Regions from separate parts of the Sphaerisporangium sp. NPDC004334 genome, predicted to be linked through region 3. Evidence: riboswitches for the same ligand, from Rfam matches in the RefSeq annotation. Region 3 holds a riboswitch; each other region holds the start of a gene.
The links. Region 3 has a riboswitch for thiamine pyrophosphate ahead of tenA (thiaminase II). Riboswitches for the same ligand answer to the same signal wherever they lie in the genome.

Region 1 (9,930 bases), on a different contig from region 3:
GCCTCCGGGCCGACCGGCGAGCCGGTGACCGCCGCCTACGGCGTGAAGGACGACGTCGCGGTGGTCGAGCTGGCCGAGGCGTCCGGGCTGCACCGGCTCACCGGCGGGCGGCTCGCCCCGCTCACCGCGACCAGCCACGGCACGGGTGACCTGGTGGCCGCCGCGCTGCGCCACGACCCTCGCCAGATCGTGCTCGGCCTCGGCGGGAGCGCCTGCACCGACGGCGGCTCCGGCATGATGCGCGCCCTCGGGGTGCGCCTGCTCGACGCGCGCGGCCGGGAGCTGCCCCCGGGAGGCGGCGCGCTGGCCGACCTGCGCACCCTCGACCTGGACGGCTTCGCCCGCCCGCCCGGCACCGCGTTCGTCGTGGCCAGCGACGTGGACAACCCGCTGCTCGGCCCGGACGGCGCCGCCGCCGTGTACGGGCCGCAGAAGGGCGCGGGCCCCGGCGAGCTGCCCCGGCTGGAGGAGGGCCTGGCGCACTGGGCCGACGTGGCCGAGCGCGAGCTGGGCGTGCGGGTGCGCGACGACCCGGGCGCCGGAGCGGCCGGCGGGGTGGGGTTCGCCGCCATGGCCTTCCTGGGCGCGGAGATCCGGCCCGGCATCCGCCTGCTGCTCGACCTGCTCGGCTTCGCCGGCCGGCTCGACGGCGCGCGCCTGGTCATCACCGGCGAGGGGTCGCTGGACGGCCAGACGCTGCGCGGCAAGGCGCCCGCCGGGGTCGCCGAGGCGGCGGGACGCGCCGGGGTGCCGGTCGTCGCCGTGTGCGGCCGCCGGACGCTCACCGACGACGAACTGCGCGCCGCCGGCATCCAGGCGGCGTACGCCCTCACCGACATCGAGGCCGACGTGCGCCGCTGCATGGCCGAGGCCGGCCCGCTGCTGGAACGGCTCGCCGCCGGGCTCGCCGCGGACCGGCTCTCCCAGGCCCCCGCCCATGCCGCCGACTGACCGCCCCGGCCCCCGCCCGCCCGCCTCCGCGGCGCCGGCGAAGGCGCCCGGCGCCTTTCCCGGCGCGACCGGCGACGCCCCAGGCCACAGAAGCGCGCCCGGGGCCACTCCGGCCACCGCGGCGGGCACGTTCGACCTGGTCGTGCGGTCGCGGCGGGCGGTGCTCCCCGACGGCGAGCGCCCGCTGGCCGTGGCCGTCCGGGACGGGGTGATCGCCGCCCTGCTCCCGTACGAGGCCGAGGCGGCGGCCGCCGAGACGGTGGACCTCGGCGAGGTGTGCCTGCTGCCGGGGCTGGTGGACAGCCACGTGCACGTCAACGAGCCGGGACGCACCCACTGGGAGGGCTTCGCCACGGCCACCAGGGCGGCGGCGGCCGGCGGCGTCACCACGATCGTCGACATGCCGCTCAACTCCCTGCCGCCGACCGTCGACGTCCCCGCCCTGGCGGCCAAGCGGGCGGCGGCGGCCGGCCAGTGCGCCGTCGACGTGGCCTTCTGGGGCGGCGCGATCCCCGGCAACGCAGGCGAGCTGCGTCCCCTGCACGAGGCCGGCGTGCGCGGCTTCAAGTGCTTCCTGTCGCCCTCGGGCGTGGAGGAGTTCCCGCCGCTCGACGCGGACGGGCTGCGCGCGGCCATGCGCGCGGTGGCCGCCTTCGGCGGGCTCGTCGTGGTGCACGCCGAGGATCCGGCGCTGCTCACCGACCCGGCCGGGCCGACGTACGCCCAGTTCCTGGACTCGCGCCCGGGGGAGGCCGAGCGGCGGGCCGTCGAGCGCGTCATCGCCGCCGCCCGCGAGACCGGCGCGCGGGCGCACATCCTGCACGTGTCCTCGGCCTCCTGCCTGGAACCGCTGGAGGCCGCGCGGCGCGAAGGGGTGCCGGTCAGCGCCGAGACCTGCCCCCACTACCTCACCATCACCGCCGAGCAGGTGCGCGGCCCGGAGTTCAAGTGCTGCCCGCCGATCAGGGACGCCGGCAACCGCGACCGGCTGTGGGAGGGGCTGGCCGGGGGCGTGCTGAGCTGCGTGGTGTCCGACCACTCGCCCTCCACCGCCGACCTGAAGGTCCCCGACTTCGCCGCCGCCTGGGGCGGGGTCTCCTCCCTCCAGGTCGGACTGCCCGCCGTGTGGACCGAGGCCCGGGCGCGCGGGCACGGCCTGGACCGGGTGACCGGGTGGATGTCGCGCGGACCGGCCGCGCTCGCGGGGCTGCCCGCCAAGGGCCGGCTGGCCGTGGGGGCGGACGCCGACCTGGTCGCCTTCGACGACACCGCCGAGTTCACCGTCCAGGCGGGCGCGCTGCGCCACCGAAATCCCCTCACGCCCTACCACGGCCGCACGCTGACCGGCGTCGTCCAGGCCACCTGGCTGCGCGGCCGTCCCGTCACCGACGCCGAACCTCCCTTCGGAGCCCTGCTGTGACCACTCCGCACCACTCGGCTTCGGCGCCCGCCGCCGCGGCGAGCCGTCCCCCTGCCCCAGGACGGGCTCCGGCGACCGTCCCTGCGACCGTCCCGGACCCGCGCCGGCTACCCGACCTCGCCTTGCGCTCCTACGGCGGATCGGTGGTGGCTGCCAGCGACGAGTCCTTCGCCGAGCGCCAGGCGCTGGTCAGGCCCGGCCGGCCCGCCTTCCAGGCCGGGACGTTCGGCCCTCGCGGTCAGGTGTACGACGGCTGGGAGACCCGCCGCCGGCGCGAGCCGGGTCACGACTGGGCCGTCGTCCGCCTCGGCATGCCCGGCGTCGTGCGGGCCGTGGTCGTCGACACCGCCTGGTTCACCGGCAACTACCCGCCCTTCGCCTCCGTCGAGGCGTGCGAGGCCGCCGGGTATCCCTCGGCGGACGAGCTGCGCGAGGCGTCCTGGGCCGAGATCGTGCCGCGGAGCCCGCTGACCGGCGACAGCGAGCACACCTTCCCCGTGACCACCGGGAGCCGGTTCACCCACGTGCGGCTGAACATCTTCCCCGACGGCGGCGTCGCCCGGCTCCGCGTCCACGGCGAGGTGGCCGCCGACCTCGCCATGCACGACGCGATGCCCCTGGACCTGGCAGCCCTGGAGAACGGCGCGCTGGTCACGGCCTGCTCCGACGAGTTCTACTCCTCCCCGCTGAACGTCATCGCCCCCGGGTCGCCCCGCCACCAGGCCGAAGGGTGGGAGACCGCCCGCCGCCGCGACGGTGGCAACGACTGGCTCGTCGTGCGGCTGGCCGTCCCCGGCGTCGTCCGGGTCGCCGAGCTGGACACCGCGAACCTGGTCTACAACGCCCCCGGCGCGGCGTCGCTCACCGCCGCCCACGTGCCCGGCGGCGCGGAGCCCGGGCCGGACGCCGGATGGTTCGAGCTGCTGCCCCGCATCCGGCTCCAGCCGGACACCCGCCACCGCTTCCGCCTGGCCGGCGAGCGGCCGGCGACGCACGTCCGCCTTGACATCCACCCCGACGGCGGCCTCGGCCGCCTGCGCCTCTACGGCATCCCCGCCCCCGGCGACGGCGCGCGGGTCTGATCGCTCCCCGGGCGCGACGGACGGACCTCGGCGCGCCCGGGCGGGTCAGTGCCAGATGGTGATGCGGGTGCCCGCCGGGGCCTGTCCGAGCGGGTTCTCGGCCACGACCGCGCCGGTGCCGGCGATGCGGCGCACCCGGACCTTGAACCCGGCCGCGCGCAGCTCGTTCGTGGCGTCGGCGACCTTCTTGAACCGGACGTCGGGGATGGCGACGAGCGCCTGGCCGGGCTGGGGGTTGTCGGGCCTCTCCCACGGCCAGTGGAAGCCGGTGTCGGGCCCCTTGGAGCAGGTGAGCTGCACGTTCTGCCCGGCGGTGACCTCCGACCGCGCGGTCGGGACCTGCGCGATGATGGTGTTGGGCTGGGCGTTGTCGGTCTGCTGCACGACCGTCGGGACGAAGCCCTTCTGCCGCAGGAACGCGTCGGCCTGGTCGCACTGCATGTCGCTGACGTCCGGCATCAGCAGCCCGGCGCTCAGGACGAGCTGCACGTGGCTGCCCTCGCGGACCTTCGTGCCGACCTGCGGGCTGGTGCGCATCACCAGGCCGCGCTGGACGGTGTCACTGGGCACCCGGCTGACCGGGCCAGGGGTCAGCCCCGCCTCGGAGATCTTCGCCTGCGCGTCGCCCTGGGAGAGGTTCAGCACGTTCGGCACGGCGATCTTGACCGGGCCGGAGGAGGGGATGAGCGTGATTACCGCGTCGTTGAGGACGTCCTTGCCCGGCTCGGGATCGGTGCGCAGCACCTTGTCCTCGGCGAGCTTGTCGTCGTGCTCGGCGGGGCCGATCTTGACCGCGAAGCCCTGCCTCTCGGCCTTCTCCTTGGCGAGGGTGACGTTGAGGCCGAGCAGGTCGGGGACCTTGGTGTACCGGCCCTCGGAGAACCACCAGCCGGTGCCGGCGACCGCGCCGATCATGACGACGGCCAGCGCCGCGATGAGCCAGACCGGCCGGACGCCGCGGCGTCCGCCGGGCGGGCCCGGCGCCACCGGCGGGGCGGCCAGCATCTCGGTCTGGGAGTGGATGAGAGTGGGATGGGCCGGCGGGACGGTCTCGCGCGGCATCACGCCGGTCTCGCGGAGCATCGAGGGGGACGTGGCCCCGGCGGGCGGGACGTGCGGCCCCGGGTCGCGCGGCAGCGTGCGGTGGGCCTCGACGGCGGCGACCAGCATGGCCGTGGCGTCGGCCGGACGGCGCGCGGGGTCGCGGTCGGTCGCCGAGAGCACCAGCGCGTCCAGCGCCTGCGGCGTGCCCGGGATGATCGCCGAGGGCGCGGGGACCCGGTCGTGGACGTGGCGGTAGGCCACCGACATGGGGCTGTCGCCCTGATAGGGCTGCTGCCCGGTCAGCAGCTCGAACAGCAGCACCCCCGCGGCGTACACGTCGCTGCGCGCGTCGGCCACCCCGGCGGTCACCTGCTCGGGCGACATGTACGCGATCGTGCCGATCATCACGCCGGTCTTGGTCTGGTTGCCCGCCTCGATCGCGCGGGCCAGCCCGAAGTCGACGACTTTGACCCGGCCGTCGTCGGTGAGCAGGACGTTCTCGGGCTTGACGTCCCGGTGCACCATGCCCGCCTGGTGGGCCGCGCCGAGGGCGGCCAGCACCGGGATGAGGATCTCCAGGGCCTCGCGGGCGGGAAGGCGCCCCCGCCGGCGGAGCACGTCGCGCAGGGTGCGCCCGGGGACGTACTCCATCGACAGGTAGACGTTGCCCGCGTCGGTGCCCTGGTCGAAGACGTGCACGACGTTCGGGTGCGACAGGCTGGCGACGGACTTGGCCTCGCCGATGAAGCGGCGGACGAAGTCGGGGTCCTCGGCGAGCGAGGGATGCATGACCTTCAGGGCGACCGTGCGGTCGAGCCGGACGTCCAGGGCCAGGTAGACAGCGGCCATGCCGCCCCGGGCGATGCGGGATTCGACCCGGTACCGCCCGTCCAGCAGCCGCCCTAGAAGGGGGTCCGCAACCGTCGTGTCCACGGGAGTGAGTTTACGGGCGGTTTGCCGGGGGGAGGGCAAGCACATCCCAAACCGATGCCGACATGTTCTCCCGTCCCCAAGGGGTCATCGTTGTCACCTGGCACGCGGCTCGATCGCCGGCGAGGAGGCCTCAGCGTACCGCCGCCGGGGGATCCGGCCGGCGAGGCGCGCCATGCGACCTGCCAGAACGGCCTCGCGCATCGCCGACGCCATCAGGCCGGGCCGCTGGGCGCGGGTGACGGCGCTGGCGAGCAGGACCGCGTCGCATCCTAGCTCCATCGCCAGGGCCGCGTCGCTCGCCGTGCCGATGCCGGCGTCCAGGATCACCGGGACGGCCGCCGCCTCGACGATCAGCTCGATGTTGTGCGGGTTGCGGATGCCGAGACCCGAGCCGATCGGGGAGCCCAGGGGCATCACCGCCGCGCACCCCGCCTGCTCCAGCCGCCGCGCGAGCGCCGGGTCGTCCCCGATGTAGGGCAGGACGACGAACCCGTCGGCGACCAGCCGCTCGGCGGCGTCGAAGGTCTCGATGGGATCGGGGAGCAGCGTGCGCTCGTCGTTGATGACCTCCAGCTTCACCCAGTCGGTGCCGAGCGCCTCGCGCGCCAGGCGCGCGGTCAGCACGGCCTCGCCCGCGGTGAAGCAGCCCGCCGTGTTGGGCAGCACCTTGACGCCCCGGCCGCGCAGCACGTCCAGCACCGACCCCCGGGCCGCCGGGTCCAGGCGCCGCATGGCCACCGTGGTGATCTCGGTGGCGGAGGCGGCCAGCGCCCGGTCCAGGACCTCCAGCGAGGGCGCGCCTCCGGTCCCCATGATCAGCCGGGAGGTGAACTTCTCCCCGGCGATGACCAGCGCGTCGCCCGCCTCGTCGAGGTCGTGCCCCGGCGCCGGGTGCGCACCGGTGCGGTCGAGGTCGTCCCCGGGCGCCCTGGTGGCGCCGGCCCGGCCGTCGTCGTCCCCGGCCGCCTTGGTCGTACCGGTCTGATCGATGTCGTGCCCGGCCGCGGGGCCGGCGCCGTGGTCAGCCACCTTGCACCGCCGTCAGCACCTCGACGCGGTCGTGCTCAGTGAGCGTGGTGGACTGCCACGCGCCGCGCCGCACCACCTCGTCGTTCACCGCCACCGCGACGCCCGCGCCCGACGAGGTCAGCTCCTGGACCGCGCGGGCGACGGTCGCCCCGGCGGGCAGGTCGCAGGACACACCGTTGATCATTACATTCATCGCCGTTCCGGGGCGCGGGAGGGCCCTGGCCGCCGCCAGGGCGCGCGCCCCGTTCCTCCTTCGTTCATCGGTGGGCCTCGGTGAAGCGCAGAGGGGAGCAGAGCGCCGCGAGGGGGACGAGCCCCGGGTCGGGGTCGCCGGCCACCAGCTCGGCGGTGAGCGGGCACAGCAGGACGCCGCCCCGGTGGTGGCCGGTGGCCAGCACCAGCCCGTCCACGCCGCTCGGGCCGATCACCGGCAGGTTGTCCGGCGTTCCCGGGCGCAGCCCCGCCGCCAGGTCGACCACCTCCAGCTCGGTGATCCCCGGCACCAGCTCGCGGGCGTCGCGCAGCAGCTCCCACAGCGCCCCGGCGGTCACCCGGGTGTCGAACCCCATCTCCTCCTGCGTGGCGCCGAGCACGATCTCGCCGTCGCCGCGCGGCACGAGGTAGGCACGCGAACCGTGCACGACGCCGCGCACGCACCGGCCGAGGAACCCCGGAGCGCCGCGCAGCCGCATGATCTGCCCCTTGACCGGGCGCACCGGAGGGAGCACCTCGGGGGGCAGGCCCGGAAGGGAGCCCGACCACGCCCCCGCCGCCAGGACGACCAGCCCGGCGCCGATCGCCGTGCCGCTCGCGCACCGCACCCCCCGCACGGGCCCGTCCGCGGAGAGCAGCCCCGTCACGCGGTCGGCGACCACCGGCACGCCGCGGCGCGCCAGCGCGGCGAGCAGGGCGGCCGTGACGCGGCGGGGATCCACCCAGGCGTCGCCGGCGACCAGGATGCCGCCCCGGACGGAGGGAGCGAGCATCGGCTCGGCACGGCGGCACTCCCGCCCGGTGAGCCGCTGGACGGGCAGCGACAACTTCTCCAGGAAGCCGGCCACCTCGGACAACGCCGCCAGGTCGTCCGCGCCGAAGGCCACGTCGAGCGTGCCCTCGCCGCGGTGGTCGACGTCCACGCCCGACTCCGCCGACAGCTCGGCGGCGAACGCCGGCCAGCGGGCCAGCGAGGCCAGGCCGAGCCGCAGCAGGGGCTCCTCGGTGTAGGCGACCTCGCTGACCGGGGCGAGCATCCCCGCCGCCGCGTGCGAGGCGCCCGAGCCGGGCGCGGGGTCGACGACGATGACGGAACGCCCGTGCCGGGCGGCGCGCCAGGCGATGGAGAGCCCGATGATGCCGCCGCCCACGACGACCATGTCGGCGTGCCGCCCGGCGCCCGCCGGGGGCGCGTTCGACACCTGCATCTGAGTCCGCTCCCTTCGCCGGCATGACCCGGATCAGGTTCGTGGCGGTCGAGGGCCCTCAGCCCTCCTCTCAGCCCGGTTTCGCCGGACTCCCGCGCGTGGTGGACCCAGCCTAATCCCGTCCCGGCGCCGCCGGGGACGGCGGGAGAGGCGGTCCGTTTCCGCCCTGGTACGGCATCGCCACCCGCTTGAGTGGTCTCATCACTGCCCGTATGGGACAGTGAGCCAATTTGTTACCAAATCGCCGTTGGCGGGTTACCGTCCTGGCCGCTTAGGGTCGGGTTGTGAATCATGTCGTGGTGGTGGGGGCCGGACTGGCCGGCGTGCGCAGTGTCGAGGCGCTACGGGCGCGCGGATACCGAGGGCGCGTCACTCTGATCGGCGAGGAGGCCCATCGGCCGTACGACCGGCCTCCGCTGTCCAAGGCCGTGCTGCTGGGCGAGCTGGACTCGACGGTCGTCGACTCCGATCTCGGCGCGCTGGACGTCGATCTGCGCACCAACGTCTCCGCCAAGGGGCTTCGCGAGGGCGCCCTGGAGACCACCGAGGGCGAACTGGAGTACGACGGCCTGGTCATCGCCACCGGCGCCACCCCCGTCCGGCTGCGCGGCGAGGGCGCCCAGCACGTGCTGCGCACCATCGACGACTCCCTGGCCCTGCGCGCCGCGCTCGTACCCGAGTGCCGCGTCGCGATCGTCGGCGCCGGGTGGATCGGCGCCGAGGTCGCCACCGCGGCCCGCCGCGCCGGCTGCGAGGTGACCGTCGTCGAGGCCGCCGAGTCACCGCTGGCCGTGGCCCTCGGGCCCGAGGTCGGCGCCCGCACCGCCTCCTGGTACGCCGAGGCGGGCATCGACCTGCGGCTCGGCACGATGGTCGGCTCGATCGACCCCGGCGGGCTGACCATGATGGACGGCTCGTGGATCCCGGCCGACGTCGTGGTCACCGGCGTCGGCGTGCGCCCGAACGTCGCCTGGCTGGCCGGCTCGGGCATCGAGGTAGACAACGGCGTCCTGGTCGACGAGCACCTCCGCACCTCCATGGAGGGCGTCGTCGCGGCCGGAGACTGCGCCAACTGGTGGTCGCGGCGCTTCGGGCGGCGCATGCGCGTCGAGCACTGGGACACCGCCCTGAACGCCCCCGAGACCGCGGTGGCCACCCTGCTCGGCCAGTCCGCCGTGTACGACCCGGTGCCCTATTTCTGGTCCGAGCAGTTCGGCCGCATGGTGCAGTACGCCGGCCACCACGACGGGGGCCGGCTGGTGCTGCGCGGCGACCCCGAGACCGACCGGAAGTGGGCGGCGTGCTGGTTCACCCCGGACGACAGGCTGGCCGCCATCCTCACCGTCGACCGTCCCCGTGACCTGGTCCAGGGCCGCCGCATCGTCGAGGGCGGGCAAAGAGTCGACGTTGATCGGGCGATCGACCCCTCGATACCCTTGCGCGACTGCTTGTGACCCCCTGCGGGGTGTTTGAGAAGAGGCGCGACGTGGTAGTTGTGGTTCCGTGACGCTTTCTGTTGCACAGATCGACCGCGAGACTGATCAAATGGTGGGGGAGTGGCTCCCCCTCACGGAAGTGGGCAGGCGGCTCGGGCTCAGCACCGGGCGCGCCAAGCAGCTTCTGAAGGACAAGAAGCTCATCGGCGTCCGCCGCGGCGGCCCAGAGCCCGAGGTCCCCGCGAAGTTCATCGCCGGCGACGACGTGGTGAAGGGCCTGCCGGGCACCCTCACCGTGCTGTCCGACTCCGGCTACGACGACGCCGAGGCCCTGCGGTGGCTGTTCACCGCCGACGACTCCTTGCCGGGAGCCCCCATCGACGCGATCGTCGCCGGTCGGCACACCGAGGTGAAAAGGCGTGCCCAGGCGCTCGCTTTCTGACGCCAGGCTCTACCTCTGCACCGACGGGCGCCGCCGCCAAGGCGATCTCGACCAGTTCCTGGACGCCGTCCTCGCCTCGGGCGTGGACGTCGTCCAACTGCGCGAGAAGGGTCTGGAGGCCCGCGAGGAGCTCGCGCTGCTGGAGGTGTTCCGCGCGGCCTGTGACAGGCAC
Region 2 (9,930 bases), on a different contig from region 3:
TCCCCGGCGCATCGGCCGTCTGGTGCTCCGCGTCCTCGCGGTCGTGCTGGTGCTGCTGATCGTGCTCGCCGTCGGCGGGTTCTTCTGGATCAACTCCCGGCTCAACGTCGTGGACTCGCTCACCGACTACGCCGGGCGCCCGGCGGCCACCCCGGGCGAAGACTGGCTGCTGGTCGGCTCCGACAGCCGGGCCGGGCTGACGGCCGCCCAGCGCAAGAAGCTCGCCACCGGCCGGGCGGTCGGCAAGCGCACCGACACGATGATGCTCCTGCACGTGCCGGCCGGCAGTGGCCGGCCGACCCTGGTCAGCCTGCCCCGCGACTCGTTCGTGCCGATCGACGGGCACGGCAGCGACAAGCTGAACGCCGCCTACGCCTTCGGCGGCCCCAAGCTGCTGGCCAAGACCGTGGAGAAGGTCACCGGCATCCGCCTCGACCACTACATGGAGATCGGGTTCGGCGGCTTCGTCGGCATCGTCGACGCGATCGGCGGGGTGAACATCTGCGTCAAGCAGAACATCAAGGACCCCAAGGCCGGCATCGACCTGAAGAAGGGCTGCCAGGACATGGAGGGCGGCACCGCGCTGGGCTTCGTCCGTACCCGGGCGACGGGCGCGATCCCCGACTTCGACCGCACCCAGCGCCAGCGGCAGTTCTTCTCGGCCGTGGTCAAGAAGGCCGCGAGCCCCGGCGTGCTGGTCAACCCCTTCCGCTCGGTGCCGCTGGCGATGGCCGCCACCGACTCGGTCGCCGTCGACGGCGGCACGGGCACCTTCGACCTGTTGTCGCTCGGGATGGCCATGAGCGGCGACCCGGTCGCCACCGCCGTCCCCATCGGCTCGCTGCCCACCATCAACGGCGCCGCGGTCGTCAAATGGGACACCCAGCGCGCGCTGCGGCTGTTCGGCTCCCTGGCCGAGGACAAGCCGGTGCCCAAGGACGTGCTCACCAAGTAGGCCCGCGGTGAGCGGCCACGCGCACCCGTCGGCCGCTCACCGGGCGGACCCTCGGTCAGCGGTTAGTGTGATGGCATGCCCGAGCTTCCCGAGGTGGAGTCGCTCGCCGAGTTCCTGCGCGAGCGGGCCGTCGGCCGCGTGGTCGCCGGTGTGGACGTGGTGGCCTTCCAGGCCCTGAAGACCGTGCGGCCGCCGGTCACCTCGCTCGGCGGCCTGGCGGTGACCGCCGTGGCGCGCCACGGCAAGTTCCTGGACCTCGACTGCGACGGGCTGCACTTCGTCACCCACCTGGCCCGCGGCGGCTGGCTGCGCTGGCGGGAGGACCTGTCGGGAGCCAGGCCGGTGCGTCCAGGCAAGGGGCCGCTGGCCGTGCGGCTGCGGTTCGCCCCCGACGACGACGACGGCCGGGCGCCGGGCTTCGAGTTGACCGAGGCCGGCACCCAGAAGCGGCTGGCCGTCTACGTCGTCACCGACCCGGCCGAGGTGCCCGGCATCGCGAGCCTCGGCCCCGACCCGCTGGCGCCTGACTTCACCCCCGACGTGCTCAAGGGCATCGTGAGCGGCAGCCGCACGCAGATCAAGGGGCTGCTGCGCGACCAGAAGATCATCGCGGGCATCGGCAACGCCTACTCCGACGAGGTGCTGCACGCGGCCAAGATGTCCCCGTTCAAGATCGCCGACTCGCTGAGCGACACGGCGGTCGCCGACCTGCACGAGGCGATCGTCACCACCCTGCGCGAGGCCGTCGAGCGGTCGCGCGGTCTGGCCGCCAAGGACCTCAAGACCGAGAAGAAGTCCGGCCTGCGGGTCCACGGGCGCACCGGAGAGCCGTGCGAGGTGTGCGGGGACACGATCAGGGAGGTCTCCTTCGCCGACTCCTCCCTGCAGTACTGCCCGACCTGCCAGACCGGCGGCAAGCCGCTGGCCGACCGCAGGATGTCCCGGCTGCTCAAGTGAGGCGGCCCCTCGGCTCCTCCGGTGGGCCCGCTCGCCCGGGGCCGTTACCGCCGCGCGAGTGGTGGTGCCAGGTGGCCGGCCGCGCCGGGGCTCTGAGGTGTTTTGCGGTGCTTCGCCGGTGCGCGAAGGGAAAACTTCCCGGCGTCACGGCGCGACAACCCTCCGTTAGCGGGCGGAAGGCTCGCGAAGCGGGGACAATGGTCGGCATGACCGTCCCAGAGATCCAGGCCGGGGCCGTGCCCGACGACGCCTACCTGCTCGACGTGCGCGAGCCCGACGAGTGGCAGGCGGGCCACGCCCCGACGGCCGTCCACATACCGCTCGGCACGCTGCAGCAGCGGGTCGAGGAGATCCCCGCCGGAGTCCCGGTGTACGTCGTGTGCCGTGTCGGCGGCCGGTCCGCCCAGGCCACCGCCTGGCTCAACCACGTGGGCCGCGAGGCCGTCAACGTCGGCGGCGGCATGCACTCGTGGGCGGCCGCCGGGCGTCCCATGGTCGCCGAGAACGGGGGGCAGCCCTACGTCGCCTGACGGCCGGATGTAATAATCGCGCAAAATACATAGCGCGGGAGCTCGGGCGTCACCGGGCTGAGAGGGCGGTTCCCAGCGAGGGCTGGGCGCGCCGCCGACCGCCGGAACCTGTCCGGGTAATGCCGGCGTAGGGAGCGTGCGATGACGTCCGCCGTCGATGAAGTCCCCCTGACCCTCGACGAGGCCCCTCCGAAGACCCTCGGATTCCTCGACCAGGGCGCCTTCTGGGCCAACCTCGGGGTGAGCCTGCTCGGCTTCTCCGGCGCCCTGTACCTTCTCGACCCGCTGGGCGGCGCGCCGCTGAGCATGGTCGCGGCCGTGCTGGCCGCCGTGGTGGGCAGCCTGGTCGGCACCGTCATGGTGGGCCTGGCGGCCATCCCCGGCGCCCGCACGGGCGCGCCCGCGATGGTGCTGCTGCGCGGGCTGTTCGGGGCCCGGCTGTCGTACCTGCCCACCGTGCTGAACATCGTCCAGATGCTCGGCTGGGGGGCCTTCGAGCTGTGGGTGATCGCCAAGGGAGCACAGGCCGTCTTCGGCGACTCCGTGCCGTACGCGGTCTGGGTGCTGGCCGCCGGCGCGCTGACGATCGCCCTGACCATCCGCCCGCTGGGTGCCATCCGCCTTCTGCGCCGCTTCGTGACGGCCGCCGTGGTCGTCGCGATGGTGTGGCTCGCGGTGGCACTGATGCGCGAGGCGCCGAGCCTGGGCGGCGGGAGCTGGAACGCGTTCGCCCCCGCCGTGGACTACGTGATCGCGCTCTCGGTCTCCTGGGTCCCGGTCGCGGCGGACTACGCGCGGCACTCGCGGTCCGGCCGGGCGGCGTTCACCGGAGTGGTCACCGGCTACACGATCGCCCAGGTGGCGTGCCTGGTGCTCGGCATCGTCGCCCTCGCTTCGGTCGGCAACGACCCTGACCGGGTCTGGAACGCGTTCGTCGCGGTGCCGCTCGGCGCGCTGTTCTTCGGCGTCCTGGTGCTGCGGGAGGCCGACCAGTCGTTCGCCAACGTCTACTCCACGGCCATGTCCCTGCAGAATCTGCTGCCCCGGGTCGACCGGCGGGTCTTCTCGATCGGGGTCGGCGTGCTGACGACCGGCATCGCGCTGTTCGCCAACGTGAACTCCTACGGGGCCTTCCTCGGGGTGATCGGCGCGGTGTTCGTCCCGATGTTCGCCGTGCTCGTGGTCGACTACTTCCTGCTGGGCGGGGCCGCGCGATGGGACACCTCGCAGGACGCGCCCTCGCGCTGGGCGATGCTCGTTCCATGGCTGCTCGGCTTCGTGGCGTACTGGGTGTTCACCGGAGCGGCCACGCTGAAGTGGTGGGACGAGCGCTGGGCGGCGCTCCGCGAGCTGATCGGGTTCGAGCGGCAGCCGTGGATGAGCGCGGCGCTGGCCGCGTTCGTCGTCTCGGCGCTGGTGACGCTGCTGGTGGGCCTGTTGAGGCGGCGCGCCCGCGACGGCGCCGCCCTCACCGACGCGCCGGTGGCCCGGTAGCGCCCGTGGCCGGTGGCACCCGTGGCCCGGTCGCACTCGGTCGCCCGGCCGTAGTCGATGGCCCGGTCGTAGCCGGTCGCCGGCCTCGATCGAGTGCGCCTAGTCCGCCGCGGCCTCCAGGCGGAGCAGGACCTCCTTGGCGGCGGGGCCGCCGGCGTAACCTCCCGGCCGTCCCGGCGCCTCCAGCGCCCGGTGGCAGGGGACGATGACGCACACCGGGTTGGCCGTCAGGGCGTTGCCGATCGCGCGCAGCGCCTGCGGACGCCCGATGCGCTCGGCGATCTCGGGGTAGGTCGTCACGCGGCCGTAGGGCACGGCCATCGTCATCTGCAGCACCGTGCGGGCGAAGGGCGTGGCCAGCCGCAGGTCGACCGGAACGGTGAACGCGCGCAGCCTGCCGGAGAAGTAGGCGTCCAGCTCGCGCCGGACCGGGTCCAGGCGCCGCGGGTCGGGGCCGATGAACGTCCCGATCTCGCGGGAGACGCGCGCGAAGATGACGTGCTCGTTCTCGTAGCTGCACGCGACCACGCCGCGCGCGGTGACGGCGAGCGCGAGCGGCCCGACCGGCGTGTCGGTGGTGCCGAAGGCCACCTCGGGCGGGGTCTCGCCCACATAGCCGGGAGCGGTCACCCGCACCAGGGCCTCGAGATCCCCTGTCGTCATGGCCGTACCCCTCTCGCCTACCGGCAGCGTATCGGAGGGAGCCCTGCTCCCGGCCGCGCCGGAGGGAGTGGCGCCCATGTCATCGGCCGCTGCGCCGAATGCGATGATTCGCACATCGAAAGTGCCAAGGCGCGGGGGCAAAAACGGGCACGATGGGGGTCATGAGTGACGACAGGGGAGAGAACCTCGATGACGGCTTTGCCCGCGCTGTCATCGCGAGCTCGCCCAATGCCGTCGTAACCCTCGATCGTGATCTTACCGTACTGATCTGGAACCCCGCGGCGGAGCGCCTGTTCGGCTGGTCCGCGGCCGAGATGACCGGGCGCCGGGCGCCGCTCGTGCCCGACGAGCTGGTGGCCGAGCACAACGCGGTACTGGAACGGGTGCGCACCGGCGGCCCGGTCTCCCTGCGCACCAAGCGCCTGCGCTGCGACGGCTCGCTGCTGGACGTGGGCGTGGACATCAGTGCTCTGCGGTCGGAGGCCGGCGCGCTGCTCGGGTACGTGAGCGTCTACCACCCGGCGGAGAACGACGCGGTCGCCCGCGAGCGGGCCGCCCGCCGCGCGCGGCTCGTGCGGCGGCTCACCGACGTGGTGGGCGACATCAACGCCGAGCTGGAGCTGGAGCCGGTGCTGGACCGCATCGCCGCGAGCCTCACCGAGCTGACCGGGGCCGACGCGGGCGGCTTCGTGCTGATCGAGGACGAGCGGCTGCGGCTGGTGAGCACCCACGGCCTGCCGGAGCGGGTGAAGGGCGCGACCGCCGACCTGCACAGCAGCCTGGTCGGCAAGCTGCTGCGCACCGGCAAGACCGTGCTGCTGGAGACCGGCGACCAGGCGGTGCTGGACGAGCTGATCTGGTCGGAGCTGCCGGGCCTGCACACCATCGCGCTGGGCGTCGCCGCGGTCGGCGGCCGGCCCTACGGGGCCCTGTACGCGCTGTTCGCCGAGCACAAGGCCGGCCACATCGAGCTGGAGCTGCTGGAGCTGCTCGCCGGGCACGCCGGCATCGCGCTCGCCAACGCCATGGCCTACCAGGACGCGGTGCGGCAGCGGGCGCACGAGCGCGCCGTCGTCGACGCCAGCGCGGACGGCATCGCCGTGCTCGACGGGGGCGGGCGGGTCACCCAGTGGAACCCCGCCGCGGAGGAGCTGACCGGCCTGGCGGCGGCGGAGGTGATCGGCGTCCACCCGCCGTTCCCGCTGCCCGGGCCCGGCGAGAAGCTCACCACGCAGCTCCCCTCCGGCCGCTGGCTGGACGTGGTCAGCGCCGGGATCGGCGAGACCGCCGAGGTCGTCGTGGACTTCCGCGACGTGACGCTGGCCAAGGAGCTCGAGGAGGCCAAGGACCTGTTCCTGGCCACCACCAGCCACGAGCTGCGCACCCCGATCACGGTCGTCCAGGGCTTCGCCAGCACCCTGGACGCGCGGTGGGACAAGCTGTCGGACGTCGAGCGGCGCTCGGCCGTGCGCACCATCGCCGAGCGGGCGCGCGACCTCGGCCGGCTCATGGACCATCTGCTCCTCGGCGCGCGGGCGGGCGGCGAGAAGTTCAAGATCCGGCTGGAGAGCTTCGACCTGGGCGAGCGCGTGCGCGCGGCGACGCTTGGCATGCCGGTGCTGTCCGACCGGCACCACGTGGAGGTGGACATCCCGGGCGACCTGCCGCTGGTCGACGGGGACGCCCTGGCCACCGACATCCTGCTCGGCCAGTTGCTGGAGAACGCCTTCAAGTACTCGCCGGACGGCGGCCTGATCAGGGTGCTGGCCTGGCCGGAGGACGGCCGCGTCGTCCTGGCCGTCGACGACGAGGGCGTCGGCATCGCGCCGGAGGACCGCGAGCGGGTCTTCGAGCGGTTCGTTCAGGCCGACAGCGGCGACCGCCGGCGTTTCGGCGGCGTGGGGCTCGGGCTTTACATCGCGCGCACCCTCGCCCGTGCGCAGGGCGGCGAGGTGACCGCGCACGCGCGTCCCGGCGGCGGCACCCGAATGCGATTCGTTTTGAGCATCGCCGACGCCTATATCGGATCCGACACACCGAAGCGGTAACGAGCTGGTCACAGATGACCGCGCCTATTGTCGAATCTGCACAAGCAATGATCGCCGCGCGGTTTCCAGAACCATCGAACGGGGCATTTCGGTCGTACTGGGATGTGTTTTCCTCAGGGGGAAATGCAGGAGAACGGGGAAGTGAGGGCGTCGTGCTGTTGCCGTATGCGCCGACCAGCGTCGCCGTCGCACGCCAGCGTCTCAGCGCCGATCTCGAGGCATGCGGGGTGTTCGCCACCGCCATAGAGGACGCCGTCCTGGTGGTGAGCGAGTTGCTGAGCAATGCGTTGCGTCACGCCCACCCCCTCCCATCAGGCCAGATCATGGCCACCTGGGAGTGGGCGGAGGACCACCTCGAGGTCACGGTGAGTGACGGGGGAGCGGCCACGGAGCCCCGCGCGGGCCGGCCGGCCCTGTCCTCGCTGGGCGGCCGGGGGCTCGGCATCGTCGAGTTCCTCGCCGAGCGCTGGGGGGTGCGTCACGACGAAGACGTGACCACGGTGTGGGCGGTCATCCATGCCCCGGTCGCTGTCCTTAATTCGCAAGTTCGGACGCCCGAAATAGGGGCCCTACGCGAGTGCGGCTAGACGCTCCCTGCTAACAGGGCATGACATGCAGCGTGGACCTCCCCGGCCGCTGCCGAGTTCGCTGCCCGCAATTCGGATGACCTTCACACCCGCGGCCTCCAGGCGGGCGTTGGTCTCGACGTTGCGCTCGTAGGCCACCGCCACCCGCGGCGCCAGCGCCAGAGTGTTGTTGCCGTCGTCCCACTGCTCGCGCTCCGCGGTCACCGGGTCCAGCCCGGTGTCGATCACCTTCACCCGTTCGACCCCCATGGCCTGCGCGGCCGCCTCCAGGAACGGCCGGGGCTCGAAGACGCGCAGCTCACCGCCCTCCGCCGAGGTCACGGTGTAGGCCTGCAGCGAGTAGGCGACCGGCGGGTACATGACCACGGTGTCCAGGTCCACCATCGTGCAGATGGTGTCCAGGTGCATGGTGGCCCGCTGCTGGGCGATCGGCACCGCGAGGACGGTGTGCGCCAGCCCCGCGGCGAAGACCCGCCGGCACAGCCGCTCCACCCCGGCCGGAGTGGTGCGCTCGCCGGTGCCCACGGCGAGGACCCCGGGCGCCATCAGCAGCACGTCCCCGCCCTCCACGTGTTCCAGCCACGGCTCGTACAGGTGGCCGGTGCCGGAGAACCTCGGGTGGTAGGTGTAGATCAACCGGGTGAGCAGGCTCTCGCGGGTGCGGGCGGGCATGGCCAGGCTCGTCACGGCCACCCGGTCGCCGATCCACACGCTGGAGTCCCTGGTGAACAGCAGGTTCGGCAGCGGGTCGATAACGAAGTCGTGGCGGTCCATCAGCTCGTACACAAGACCCCGGCCGGTCTTCAGCTCCTCGCGGGCCAGGCCCGCGATCAGAGTCTGGGTCAGGTCCTCGGGGTGCAGCTCCGAAAGGTGGCGGCGCGCCAGCTCGGCGAGCCGGTCGCCGAGCTGGCGCTCCTGGAGGACGGCGCTGATGATCTCCTCACGCCCGGCGTCGTACTCCAGCGTGTCCTGGAGCAGCTCGGTGAGGTAGAGCACCTCGACGCCGTGGTCGCGCAGCGCCTGGGCGAAGGCGTCGTGCTCCTCCTGGGCCCTGCCGACCCATGGGATGCCGTCGAAGAGCAGCTTGTCGCTGTTGCGGGGGGTCAGCCGCTTGAGCTCGGCGCCGGGACGGTGCAGGAGCACCGTCTCCAGCCGTCCGACCTCGCTGTCGGCACCGTTCATCGTTCGGACCTCCCGGTCGGCGTGCGGTCATCGTTCCCGGCATTCCACGTTAATGGCGTACAAACCTCCATGAGGGCGCGAGGTCGCCGTATCGGGCCGGCAGGGGGTGCGCGGGACCGCCGGGTCAGACCGGACGGGGGTAGAGGACCGCGCGCTCAGCGGCCGTCCACGCGGTGCTGACCAGCAGGTACAGCCCGGCCGCGAGCGGCAGGACGGCGGCGGCGGCGATCGTGCCGAACGGCAGCAGGCGCAACGCGCGCGGCACGGTGTCGTCCATCCGCCTCCAGGTCAGCCAGGCGACCACCGCCAGCAGCGCGAACAGCCCGGCGAAGACCAGGACGGGCGCGCTGAACAGGCCGCCGGACGCCAGCGCGGCGGCGAAGTGCTCACCCAGCGGCACGCCGAGGGCACTCTGGGCGAGCAGCAGGTTGGCATGGCCGGCGATCGTCGCCGAGACGAAGACGCGGTAGACGACCATGAAGAACGGCGCCTGCGCCAGGCCGGGCAGAAGCCCGGCGAACATCGAGGTCCCCTCGGCGGCGTACAGCTTGGAGGTCTCGCGGACCAGCCGCTCGGGATCGCGGGCGAAGCGCTCGCGCAGCTTGGCCACCTGCGGCGCCAGGCGCAGGCGCGCCTTGTGGGCGGTCGCCTGCCGGACGCTGAGCGGCAGGAGCAGCAGGCGCACCGCGATGGTGCACAGGACGATCGCCGCGACCGGCCCGGTGAACGAGCCGACGGCGCCGATGAGCCGGTAGGCGAAGTCGATGACGGTGTCGAGCAGTGAAAGCATGAAAGAGCCCCATTCGTCGGTGTGCGGACATGACGAGGCGCCCGTCAGGCGTCCGGTGCCGCCGGTGGCGGGCGGGACGCCGCTCGCGCGGCCACGCTGTGGTGGCCGGCGCGCTAGAAGACGGGCGCGGGGCTGGACGAAGGGGCTCTGGGCCGGGGACGGCCGGGCGCCGCGGGGTGAGCGAGCCGGACGAAGACCGCGTGCGCCGCGCGTGGGCGCCTGCCGGCGGCCACCGCCACGGCGGGCTGCGCGGCCGGCCGGGCCAGCGCCCAGGCGAAAAGGATCAGCGTGACGCCCACCAGGCCGGCCGTCGCCAGCGTCCCCGGGCCGGTCTGGCCGGCCAGGAGCTGCGCGAGGAGCGCGAAGGTGGCGTGGAGGGCGGTCATGTCACTTCGTCAGCTTGCCCACCACCGTGACCGCCGCCACGGCGACGACACCGATCACGGCGATGATCAGGAAGATCTTCAGGATGCCGGTGATGAGGGGGATGAGGAGCCCGAACACTACGTAGAGCGCGAGGAGGACTCCGAGGATGGTGAGCACAATGCGGGCCATATGCAGAAGGTACGTCGCACCGGCCCCGGCCGCGAGGCGACACCGATCTTTCCCCGGATCGTGACCTTCCGGACGGCAACGCACCGCACGGCTCTTACGAAGTGATGACGGGTGTGGTGGCGCTCTCCCGGACGGGCTCACTGTGCGGTGTCATTGTCCGTGGGGACGG
Region 3 (9,930 bases):
GCCGACCGGCACGCCGCCGGGCCGTACGAACTGCGCGTCCTGGACAAGGCCGGGGTGCCGGTCTGGTGCGAGGTCGTGGACGGGAGCCCCGACTTCGGAGAACTCACCACGCGCATTGAGCGGCTGCGAGGGGCGAGGGGCGCCGATCTGCCGTCGCTGGCGGAAAACGGGCGCGGTCTTCTCTTGGCAGTCCGGCTGTCCGGAGGCGACTGCGCGGTGTACCCGGCGAGATCGTCGTCCACTCACGCACTCGGGAAGGCGGTAGGTTTCGCCCTTGCAACGCCCGTGTCAGGGCTGTTCTGAGGCGGTCTGGGGATCGGACCAGAAGGCGATGAGTTCTTCGGGGGTCAGCTGGTGGGGTGGGCCGGCGGGAGGGGTGCGGCCGGTGCGGACGGCCCAGGTGGTGATCAGCAGGCCGAGAAGCTCGGCGTCCAGGCGGGCCTCGCGGGGGTGGGGGGCGGCGTGGCGCGGGGGCTTGGCGCCCATGCGAGCGGCGCGGGTGACGGTGGCGAAGGACAGCATCGACTTCTCTCTTGGACTGAAGGGGTGCCGAATCCACGACGGAGGACGCCTCGCGAGGCCACGACCGACCCGGAACATCCCTGGCGACTCCGGAGCCTACGTTCCAGGACCGACTTTTTCGGATGTAGCCTCGTCCGGCTCCGGTGTCTAGCTACTTGCCCCCTGAAAAAGAGGCTTTGAGGCTCGGGCGGATCTTGCCGGTCGGTTGAGGCTTGATCGAGTTGGCTGGGTGTCGGCTCTGCCGGAGCGGCAGCCGGTAGTCAGCCGCCGATCACGGCCATCCGCTGCAGGTTGTAGGCGAAGATCCCCAGCCCGGCCCAGGTCTGAGCGCCTCCGAGACGGCGTAGCCGGGTCCGGCGGAGTCCGAATGTCCGCTTGAGGTGACTGATACGGGCTTCGACTCCCACCCGCCAGTTGCGCATCCGCCGGAAGCTGCGGGTGTGCTCGTACTCACGCCGGGACTTGCTGAGGGTGCCACCACGCTGCAGGCCGATGTGCCGCACCCCCAACTCGGCCAGGGCCTTGTCCGCTGCCGCGGTACCGAATCCGCGATCGCCGACGACGGTGGCCGGGACACGGCCGGTCCGCTCGATGACCTGCTCGACAGCCGGGACAAGTTGGGGAGCATCACTGGGATTGCCCTTGTTCAGCCGATGGAAGCAGATGAAGCCACGTTCGTCTTCGGCCACCAGCAGGGTGTAACCGAACTGGGTCGGGTGCTGGGGCTTGCCCTTGCGGATCGGACGGGCATCGGGGTCGGCCAGCGACACCATCCGGTCGGGGATGGTGCGGTTGCCGGCCAGGCGTTGCGTGGTCTGAGCCAGCAGCCGACCGGTGCCCGACACCGTCTGCTCCAGATCGTTGATCAGGCGTGCGAGCCGCCTGGAGGGCCGACGCGATAGGGCACGGCGGGCATTGCGGATCACCTGCGCCACCTGCGCCGACGTCGTGGCCGCGATGCCGGCGATCTCGCCGGTGAGCCGATCGATCTCCCCCAGCGCCTGGCCGGTGCGCCGCCGCAGGGTGCGGCTGATCTGCTTCAACCGGCGCCCCGCTGAGCGGCTGCGGTTGCGAAACGGGGTCCGGATCGCCGCGCCCGCCGCTTTGATGCGCCGTACCAGCCCACCCAGTTTTCGGACCCCATGCTCCAGAAGGTCGGCATCTGTGGGGTGGTCGATGTCGGCTTCGACCACGGTGGTGTCGATGCGCAGCTTGTGTCCTCGCAGTAGCTTGTCCTCCGTCAGCTTGCCCACCAGTGCAGTGTTGAGCTGGTCGAACACCTCTGGTCCCGCCCGCCGGACCAGTTTGATCAACGTCGTTGAGTGCGGCACCCGCCCATCCAGTGGAATGCGGCAGAAGCGACGCCAGCTGATGGAATCGGCGACTTCCCGGCACAGCGATTCATAGCCCAGCTGGTAGCGGTGTTTCAGGTACAACACTCGCACCAGGCAGGAGATCGGCACCGACGGGCGGCCCAGCCGGGCGTGGAACAACCCTCTCCAGGGTGCAATGAACCGCTCATCATCAAGGTAGGCGTCGATCCGGGCCAGCTCCTGCGGTAGCCGCGTCACCTCCTCCGGCAGCAGCGTCTCCCACAACGCGATCTGTTGCCCCGAGACACGCAGCACCGGTTACCACCTCCGGCGGGAACGACATCGACGTCATTCTCAACCGGCCGAGCCTCCCAGCGCTGTGATTGCCGAGGTCAGAAGTGCCTACCTCGAACCCTTCTTCAGGGGCAAGTAGCTAGGCCCAGCAGATGAGGCACCTTTCTCGGTTCCGGTAGGCGGTAGCCGGTCAGCTCACCGCTTGGCCTTCAATGGCGCTCAGCCTTGGCGCCGGCCGGGACGCCCCGGGTTGCTCGCGATTTTCGCTCGCTCCGGGCTTTCACCGCCTTCTCCGCAGGACGTTCTTCACTGACAATGCCGCTATGGACTGGGTACCCCTCGTTTCAACCGTAGCCGGAGCCGCTATCGCCCTCGCTGGCACCGTGCTCGCAGACACGCTCCGCCGCCGGGATGAGCGCGGGCGCAGCTGGCGCTCCGACCGTCGGCAGTGTTACCTGGAGTTTGTGACGGCGGTGAACGCGGCGCATGGTCTCCTTCGAGGCGCCGCCTCCGATGATCCGCAATCGAACATTCACAGGGCGACCAACAAGGCAATCAATGATTCGCAGATCTACAGAGCCAGGGAGATTTTTCTCGTCACGGCCGAGCCGTCCGTGGCAGGCGCTGGTGAGATCACGTTCAAGCGGTTGATGGCGATCCGCGATGCGGTGCGCTCGGGTACCAAGCCTGGTAGCGAGGAGTTCCACGACCTTTACACGATTTCGCCGAAGCCATATGGGGGCTGAGGATGGCTGCGCGCGTCGACCTTGGCTCTGGAGGGTTGGCGCCCGATGACTTACATCAGATCTCGTGGTCCGAAAGAGACACCTGCGACCTGTGTGCGACGCATTCACCTTTATGAATCTCGGTCACCCATCTATAGAAAGCGGGACCGGTTCGTGCAGGGTCACTTAGCTTTTCATCCTGCTTCGCGTAGCTGAAGGACAGGAATCACTCTGACGAGTCGACCTGCGCGAGGAGAACAAACGCGGTTTCCGCAGGTCGCACCATATCGGGAGAAGGTGCCGGCTCAGAAGACGGTGCAGATGCCGCCGCCATAGCTAGAAAAGTTTGGCTGTTGCCGGGCGAGAAGCAGCGTGGCGACGATGCCGCTAAGCAGTACCTGGCCGAACACCACGAGCATGGCGGTGAGGACATCCTTCTGTACACGCGGAGGCCGCGAGGCAGTAGATCCCGGCCGTATGGGCTGCGCTGGCAGGTTGATGGTTCGCCGTGGTTCGGCCCGTAGGGGGCCGGTGACTCAGTGACCTGTCGGCCTGGGAATTTGTTCGTGGTCGGTGTCCCGATAGCGTTCGTCGAGATCGCGCTCCGGCATGGCGCCCTCGCCTTTCGGATGACGACCTGATGTGTCGCTGTAGGTACGTGCCCGGACTTCCATCGCTTCACTGTGCGTGCGGCGCCGATAACAGAGAGCACCATTGATGGGACTTGCCTAGTATCTGCCTGAGCCGATTCGGACCAGGATCGGGACGATTAGGCTTGGGCGGAGACTGAAACGCGGGAGTCCGGTGGACCGGGCTGAGAGTGCGGCTGGGTGGCCGCAGACCGCTGGAACCTGTCCGGGTCATGCCGGCGTAGGGAGTTGCTTCATGACGACGTCCGAATCCGTCGTTCCGTCGCAGGCGCGGCCGTACAGCGAGGAGCTGTGGGAGGCCATCGCGCCGACGTACAAGGCCATCCTCGACCACCCGTTCATCAGGGGGCTGGTGGACGGGACGCTGCCCCGCGCGGCGTTCCGGCACTTCGTCGTGCAGGATTCGCACTACCTGCGGGACTACGCCCGCGCGCTGGCCCTGTGCGCGGCCAGGGCGCCCCGTGAGGAGGACGTGCGGGCCTTCGCGAGCGACGCGGTGGGGGCCATCGCCGCCGAGCAGGAGATGCACACGGCGTTCATGGCCGACCTCGGCGGGTCGGCCGAGCAGGCCGCGGGGCAGCCGGTCGGGCCGACCACGCGCGCCTACACCAGCTACCTGCTTGCGACCGTCTACGGCGGGTCGTTCCTGGACGGGCTCGCGGCGGTGCTGCCCTGCTATTGGATCTACGCCCGGGTGGGCGAGGCGCTGCTGGAAGAGTCGTCACCCGACCCGCTGTACCGCCGGTGGATCGCCGCCTACGGGGACGAGACCTTCCAGAGCGTGGTGCGCCGGGTGGTCTCCCTCGCCGACCACGCGGGCGCCGAGGCGACCGGCGGCCAGCGCGCCCGAGCGCTGGAGCACTTCGTCACCACCTCGCGCTACGAGTGGATGTTCTGGGACGCCGCCTGGCGCCAGGAAACCTGGCCCGTCTGACCGAGGCGCTCCTTGGCGAAGGGCACCCGGATGCGGGTAATCCCGCCACGCGGTCAGATGATCTCGTGTCACCGCGAAGGGGCGCCGTCCTGCGGGGTTGCGCAGCAGCCATCGCCACACTCCTGGGCGACCTGTCCCGCCGGACGCGTGGCCGCGGTCGGGACGCAGCATCCCTCGCCGCGCCAGGCCTCGCGGCCTTCCTTCACCGCCACCGCGGCGATGACGAGGGCGGCGACCGGATCGGCCCACCACCAGCCGAAGGCGCTGTTGAGGGCCAGGCCGGCCAGCAGATAGGTGCACAGCAACGTCTGCTTGGAGTCGGCCACCGCCGAGGCCGAGCCGAGCTCGCGGCCGGCTCGGCGCTGCACGGCCGACAGGACCGGCATGACCAGCAGGGAGGCGGCGGCGAGGACCAGGCCGGCCGTGGAGTGATCGGCCGCCTCGGCGCCGGCACGCCGGGAGTCTGTTCCGCCGCCTCCTCCTCCGGCGCCCTAGACGAGATAAGTCCTAAGTCCGGTCAGTGGGCGTAGGCGATCAGTGACCGGGTGATGGGCGGTGGCCGCCGGAAGCGCCTGCCGCACCCGCGGCGGCAAGGTCGCCCCCAAGTACCACACCCCGCGCATCGTGCTCGTCCTCCAGCTCCGCACCGAGCTGGAGGTGCGCGCACTCGGGCGATCTGGGCGAGGGACGGCGCGGTGGCGTCATCGTGGCCGGTGACGTGCCGAGGGCGGCGCTGCCGGCCAGGCCGAGCCCGAAACGTACCCTGCGACGAACCCGGCGCCGAAGCAGCCCCCCGCGCCCGCCGGGTCGAGCGAGGTGTCCAGCTCGCCCTGTGACCACGCGTCCGCGAGGACCCCGGCGAGCCGGGTGCGCAGCCAGGCGAACGTCTCCTCGACCGAGCGGCGCAGCTCGGAACCGGAGAACTCCGCCTCCGCACGGGCGCGCAGGTCGTTGGCACTGCGGGCGATCGCGGCCGGCGCCAGGTCGGACCGGCTTCCGACGGGCCGGCCCCGCGCTTGGCGAAAGAGCGCGGGTGACAAGTTCACCCGCGGGCGCCGCTACGGCAGGGCGGGCACGGCCGGCGCGGTGTTGGTCCAGCCGGCCTCGAGCACGATCTGGGTGCTCGTCTCGTTGAGGGACAGCTTGCCACTGATCGCGGTCGTCTGGCTCTGGGACAGCAGAAGCATCGTGCCGGTGTCCACGACTAGGTCGGTCTTCTCTTTGATCGTCAGTCCGTTGTCCTGAACGGCCTTCGGGTGGTCGATCGACAGGGCCGCGCCGGCTCTGCCCATGCTGTCCTTGGTCTCTCCCTGCGAACGGACACTGGGCATCGTCAGCAAGAGCTGGTAGGCCGCGGCGCGGACGTTCTTGGGCGCCGGAAGCTGGTTGAGCATGCCCGGCAGCGCCCCGGTGATGTACTGGTCCACGTTGTTCTGCTTGACCCGTGAGACCCGCGCGGCCTCGGAGAGCCAGGACTTCAACGCGTTCGGGTCCGCGGGCAGCCGCTGGACCTCCTCGTACGTCAACTTCTGCCCGGCCAGAAAGAACTGGTCGTCGTTGCCGCGTACGGGCCCGACGTGGCCCTTGTCCGGCACGGTCGACAGCTTCACGACCTGGCCGTCGGCCGTGCGGGTCCACTTGGCCGGCGAGCCGTCGCGGCGCCACGCCTTCCGGTCCGTCGCGCTCTTCGGGTGCGCCCCAGCCTTCCGGTATCCGAACCAGGCCTTGCCGTCGGGCGCGGTCCATTCCTCACTGAGCTCCTGCTCCACCACCCAGTAGCGATTCGCGCCGCTGCCCATTTGGCGGGGACCGGTGCGCTGGGTCAGCACCCTCGTATGCCAGTAGGCGCCTTCAGGCGGAGCCGACGCGGCGGCCGCGAGCCGCGTCTCCGGCGCCTTCAGGACGCTCGGCAGGCCCAGCAGGGCGGCGGTGCCCACGGCGGCCAGGCCAGTGCCGACGGCGATCAGCGGCCGGAGCGGTGCTGTCGCGAGCTTCATGTGTTTCCTCCAGAGGTCCGAAGTGACGTCCCCCAATACGCCTGGGCGCCTCACAAGGTTGCCTGCGGCACTCGGGCAACTGCTGGAGGATCCAAGGCGTATTAGGAGGCGTGAAACGGGACAGACAGACGTGAGCGGCGCGGAGCACGACTTCGGCGCATTCGTGGCCGCAAGGGCCACGACGCTGCTGCGGGTCGCCTATCTCGCCTGCGGGAACGAGGCGGAGGCGGAGGACCTGCTGCAGACGGCGCTGGAGCGTACCTACAGGAACTGGGACAGGGTGCGGCACGACAGCCCCGAGCCCTATGTGCGCCGCGTCATCATCAACACCGCCATCAGCCGGGCCCGCCGCCGGGCGATCCTGAGCATCATCCCGATGCGCATCCTGCCGGAGAGGGCGGCGCGCTCGACCGACGTCGATCTGCGCCACCTGCTCATGGACGCGCTGCGTGGCCTACCTCCCCGGCAGCGCGCGGTGGTCGTCCTGCGGTACTGGGAGGACCTCAGCGAGACACAGACCGCGGAGGTGCTCGGCTGCACGGTCGGCACGGTGAAAAGTCAGACGTCGAAGGCGATGGCCAAGCTGCGTGCAGCGCTCGGCGAGGCATCCGTGGAAGGAGTGATCGGCAATGCCCACGCTTGAGGAACGCCTCCGCCAGGTCATGGCGGACGAGACCGCGAGGCTGTACGCCGCGCCCGACCTGGTGGACCGGGTCGTCCGGTCAACCCGGCGGAAGAGGAGGCGGGGCGGGGGCGGGGTCGCGGCCCTGGCCACGTCGGCGGCCGTCCTCGCGGCAGGCTCCCTCTACCTGACGGTGGCCCCGGGCGCCATGCAGCCGCCCGCTGTCTCGGAGACGCCAGCCGTCTCCGAGACGCAGGGGCCGCCCGCCATCGACGACATCCCGCCCGTGCCGTCCGCCCCTCCCAGCCTCGGGGACCTGGGCGACGGGAAGACGCTCAAGCACGTCAAGGTGGGTTACCTGCCCGAGGGCCTGCAGTGGGGCCACTGGTCGGTGGACTACGGCGACAGCTACTCGACCTCGTGGAACTTCGATGGCGACAAGCACAGCTTCTACTGCGTGCAGATCTTCGTGTACGAGGGTAAGGCCGTCCAGGAGGTCGACGACCGTGTGCAGGGGTACCGCGACGAGGGGGAGGGCGAAGAGGTGACCGTCGGCGACCGGACCGGCTATTCGGTCATCGCAGACGTCGGCGAGGACGGCATGAAGGGCACCCCCACGCTCATCCTGAACATGGGGGAGCAGCGGCGGGCCGAGATCATGTTCAGCCCCACGTACGCGAAGAGATTCGCCAACGCCGAGGCCGTCGACCGCGAGCTGACCAAGATCGCCGAAGGTCTTACCGCCGACAACTAATCCGAGTAAGTCCTAAGTCGCTTTGAGGCGGGCTGTGGGGAAGGGTGAAGGGTGTCGATGATCCGTTTGTGACGACAGACATCAACACCCTTCTCACCGCACTGTACGTCAAGATCGATGACTGGCTGCGGCGTCCGACCCGGATCGGACGCCCGCCCAAGCTCACCGACGCCGAGTTGCTCACCCTGGCCATCGCCCAGGCCCTGCTCGGCATCCGCTCCGCTCCCACTCCCGCTACTTCTGGGGCCTGCGCCTGCACCTGATCTGCACCCCGGCCGGCCTGCCGATCACCTGGGCCCTGGCCACCCCGAAGGTCGACGAACGTCAGGTCCTGATGGCCGTACTCGACCACGACCCGCACCTGCTCGCCGAACGCCCCGGCCTGCTGATCTTCGCCGACAAGGGGTACATCTCGGCGGAACTGGACGCCTACCTGGCCGAACGCGGGGTGCAGCTGCTACGCCCGTCCTACCGCAACCGCACACCCCGCCCCGGCGAACAGCACCTCAAACCCATCCGCGGTGCTCGGGCCTGATGTGTCGGCCGAGGACGGTACAGCGCTCGCGGACGGCACGGGAGTGGCCGACGGCGCCGGGGACGTGCGGGCGCCGGGGCGGGCGGTGGAGGCGCACGCGGCCAGGAGCAGACCGATGGTCATCGCCAGAAGCACCGCCGCCGGCGCGCGCCCGCTCATCTGGGGATCGTACGACCATACGGGGCGCCGGGCGGGGCCGCCGTAATCATCCCCCCGGCGCGAGTCGCCGGGATCGTCGCCGGCGGTCCGCCGGCCGTCACGGCTGCCGTGCCGGCACGCGGCGGGCTGCCCGGAGGTCAGAGCCAGCTGTTGCGGCGGAAGCCGCGGTAGAGGAGGGAGCAGATGACGAGCATGACGCCGATGACGAGGGGATAGCCCCAGACGGCGTTCAGTTCGGGCATGTGCTTGAAGTTCATGCCGTAGATGCCGGCGATCATCGTGGGCACGGAGACGATGGCCACCCAGGCGGAGATCTTGCGCATGTCCTCGTTCGCCAGGGCGTTGGACCTGGCCAGGGCCGCCTGCAGGATGGAGTTGCACAGCTCGTTGGACGACTCGACCTGCTCGCAGACCCGCGAGAGGTGGTCGACGACGTCGCGGAAGTACTCGCGCATCTCGGAGGGGATCATGCGGCGCTGCGGCAGGGCCCCGAGCGGCGTCTGGAGCGGCGTGACCGCGCGCTTCATCTCGATCATCTCGCGCTTGAGCTGGTAGATGCGGCCGATGTCGCGAGAGCTGACGTCGGCGAAGACGGCCGCCTCGACCTCCTCCAGCTCGGCCTGCATCTGGTCGGCGACCGACAGGTAGCGGTCGACGACGTGGTCGGCGATGGCGTGCAGGACGCCGGAGGGGCCGCGGGAGAGCAGCTTGGGCTTGTCCTCCAGACGGCCGCGCACGTCCGCGAGCGGGCAGTGCTCGCCGTGGCGCACGGTGACCACGAAGTCGGGGCCGACGAACACCATGATCTCGCCGCTGGCGATGATCTCACTGGAGGCGGTCAGCTGGTCGTGGTCGAGGTAGGCGATGGTCTTCAGCACGACGAACAGCGAGTCGCCGTAACGCTCGACCTTCGGCCGCTGGTGCGCCTTGATGGCGTCCTCCACGGCCAGGGGGTGCAATCCGAAGACCTCGGCCAGCCACTCGACCTCGGGGGCCTCCGGCTCGTGGAGCCCCACCCAGACGTAGGCGCCGCCGGTCTCCGACGCGGCGTTGTGCTCGCGGACCAGACTCACGGCCTCCGGGATGCCGGACACGTGGACACGCTTGCCGGCGATGTACGCGCCGTACTGCACAAGGGAGTCACTCGGCGGAACGCAGCGGCCGTTGAGCGGCTCACGACGCAGAGAGGTGACCGGCGCCGAGGCGCCGAACCGCACGTGAGTGGTGCGCTGGTGCAGGTTGATCCGCTGGAAAAGGGTGGACGAGCGCATGGCGGTCCCTTCCCGCCCGACCTCGGTAACCCACACGCGGAAAGCATCAAAGTACGACGAACGTCGCAGAAAAGAACAGGCGTGTGGCTCTCAGTCGGACACCGAATTGGAGTGGTCGGGTTTGCGCACGACGTACGTGCGCGAGCACGTACTG

Region 1: linked by a shared signal. The riboswitch ahead of thiO (glycine oxidase ThiO) and the one ahead of tenA (thiaminase II) in region 3 are both predicted to bind thiamine pyrophosphate.
Region 2: linked by a shared signal. The riboswitch ahead of ACWEN6_RS25475 (purine-cytosine permease family protein) and the one ahead of tenA (thiaminase II) in region 3 are both predicted to bind thiamine pyrophosphate.

Annotation. Positions count from the first base shown of each region.
Region 1 is NZ_JBSGDZ010000010.1:35,303-45,232, reverse strand. It holds gene ACWEN6_RS14505 (glycerate kinase) at 1-951, shown strand, start outside; gene allB (allantoinase AllB) at 938-2,371, shown strand; gene alc (allantoicase) at 2,494-3,453, shown strand; gene pknB (Stk1 family PASTA domain-containing Ser/Thr kinase) at 3,499-5,430, opposite strand; gene ACWEN6_RS14485 (thiazole synthase) at 5,524-6,243, opposite strand; gene thiS (sulfur carrier protein ThiS) at 6,452-6,643, opposite strand; gene thiO (glycine oxidase ThiO) at 6,717-7,880, opposite strand; TPP riboswitch at 7,874-7,986, opposite strand; gene ACWEN6_RS14470 (NAD(P)/FAD-dependent oxidoreductase) at 8,165-9,334, shown strand; gene ACWEN6_RS14465 (Rv2175c family DNA-binding protein) at 9,426-9,758, shown strand; gene thiE (thiamine phosphate synthase) at 9,736-9,930, shown strand, end outside.
Region 2 is NZ_JBSGDZ010000019.1:159,914-169,843, reverse strand. It holds gene ACWEN6_RS25490 (LCP family protein) at 1-955, shown strand, start outside; gene ACWEN6_RS25485 (Fpg/Nei family DNA glycosylase) at 1,031-1,912, shown strand; gene ACWEN6_RS25480 (rhodanese-like domain-containing protein) at 2,110-2,442, shown strand; TPP riboswitch at 2,467-2,593, shown strand; gene ACWEN6_RS25475 (purine-cytosine permease family protein) at 2,584-3,936, shown strand; gene ACWEN6_RS25470 (methylated-DNA--[protein]-cysteine S-methyltransferase) at 4,036-4,599, opposite strand; gene ACWEN6_RS25465 (PAS domain S-box protein) at 4,761-6,647, shown strand; gene ACWEN6_RS25460 (ATP-binding protein) at 6,800-7,234, shown strand; gene ACWEN6_RS25455 (arginine deiminase) at 7,217-8,416, opposite strand; gene ACWEN6_RS25450 (YidC/Oxa1 family membrane protein insertase) at 8,541-9,206, opposite strand; gene ACWEN6_RS25445 (DUF6412 domain-containing protein) at 9,320-9,592, opposite strand; gene ACWEN6_RS25440 (hypothetical protein) at 9,594-9,761, opposite strand.
Region 3 is NZ_JBSGDZ010000039.1:52,625-62,554, forward strand. It holds gene ACWEN6_RS36225 (ATP-binding protein) at 1-303, shown strand, start outside; gene ACWEN6_RS36230 (hypothetical protein) at 289-522, opposite strand; gene ACWEN6_RS36235 (ISNCY family transposase) at 783-2,150, opposite strand; gene ACWEN6_RS36240 (hypothetical protein) at 2,453-2,875, shown strand; TPP riboswitch at 3,638-3,748, shown strand; gene tenA (thiaminase II) at 3,740-4,438, shown strand; partial or broken gene ACWEN6_RS36250 (cation transporter) at 4,507-4,866, opposite strand; gene ACWEN6_RS36255 (zinc finger domain-containing protein) at 4,994-5,155, shown strand; gene ACWEN6_RS36260 (hypothetical protein) at 5,140-5,484, opposite strand; gene ACWEN6_RS36265 (hypothetical protein) at 5,497-6,435, opposite strand; gene ACWEN6_RS36270 (SigE family RNA polymerase sigma factor) at 6,566-7,078, shown strand; gene ACWEN6_RS36275 (hypothetical protein) at 7,065-7,811, shown strand; partial or broken gene ACWEN6_RS36280 (transposase) at 7,880-8,331, shown strand; gene corA (magnesium/cobalt transporter CorA) at 8,643-9,776, opposite strand.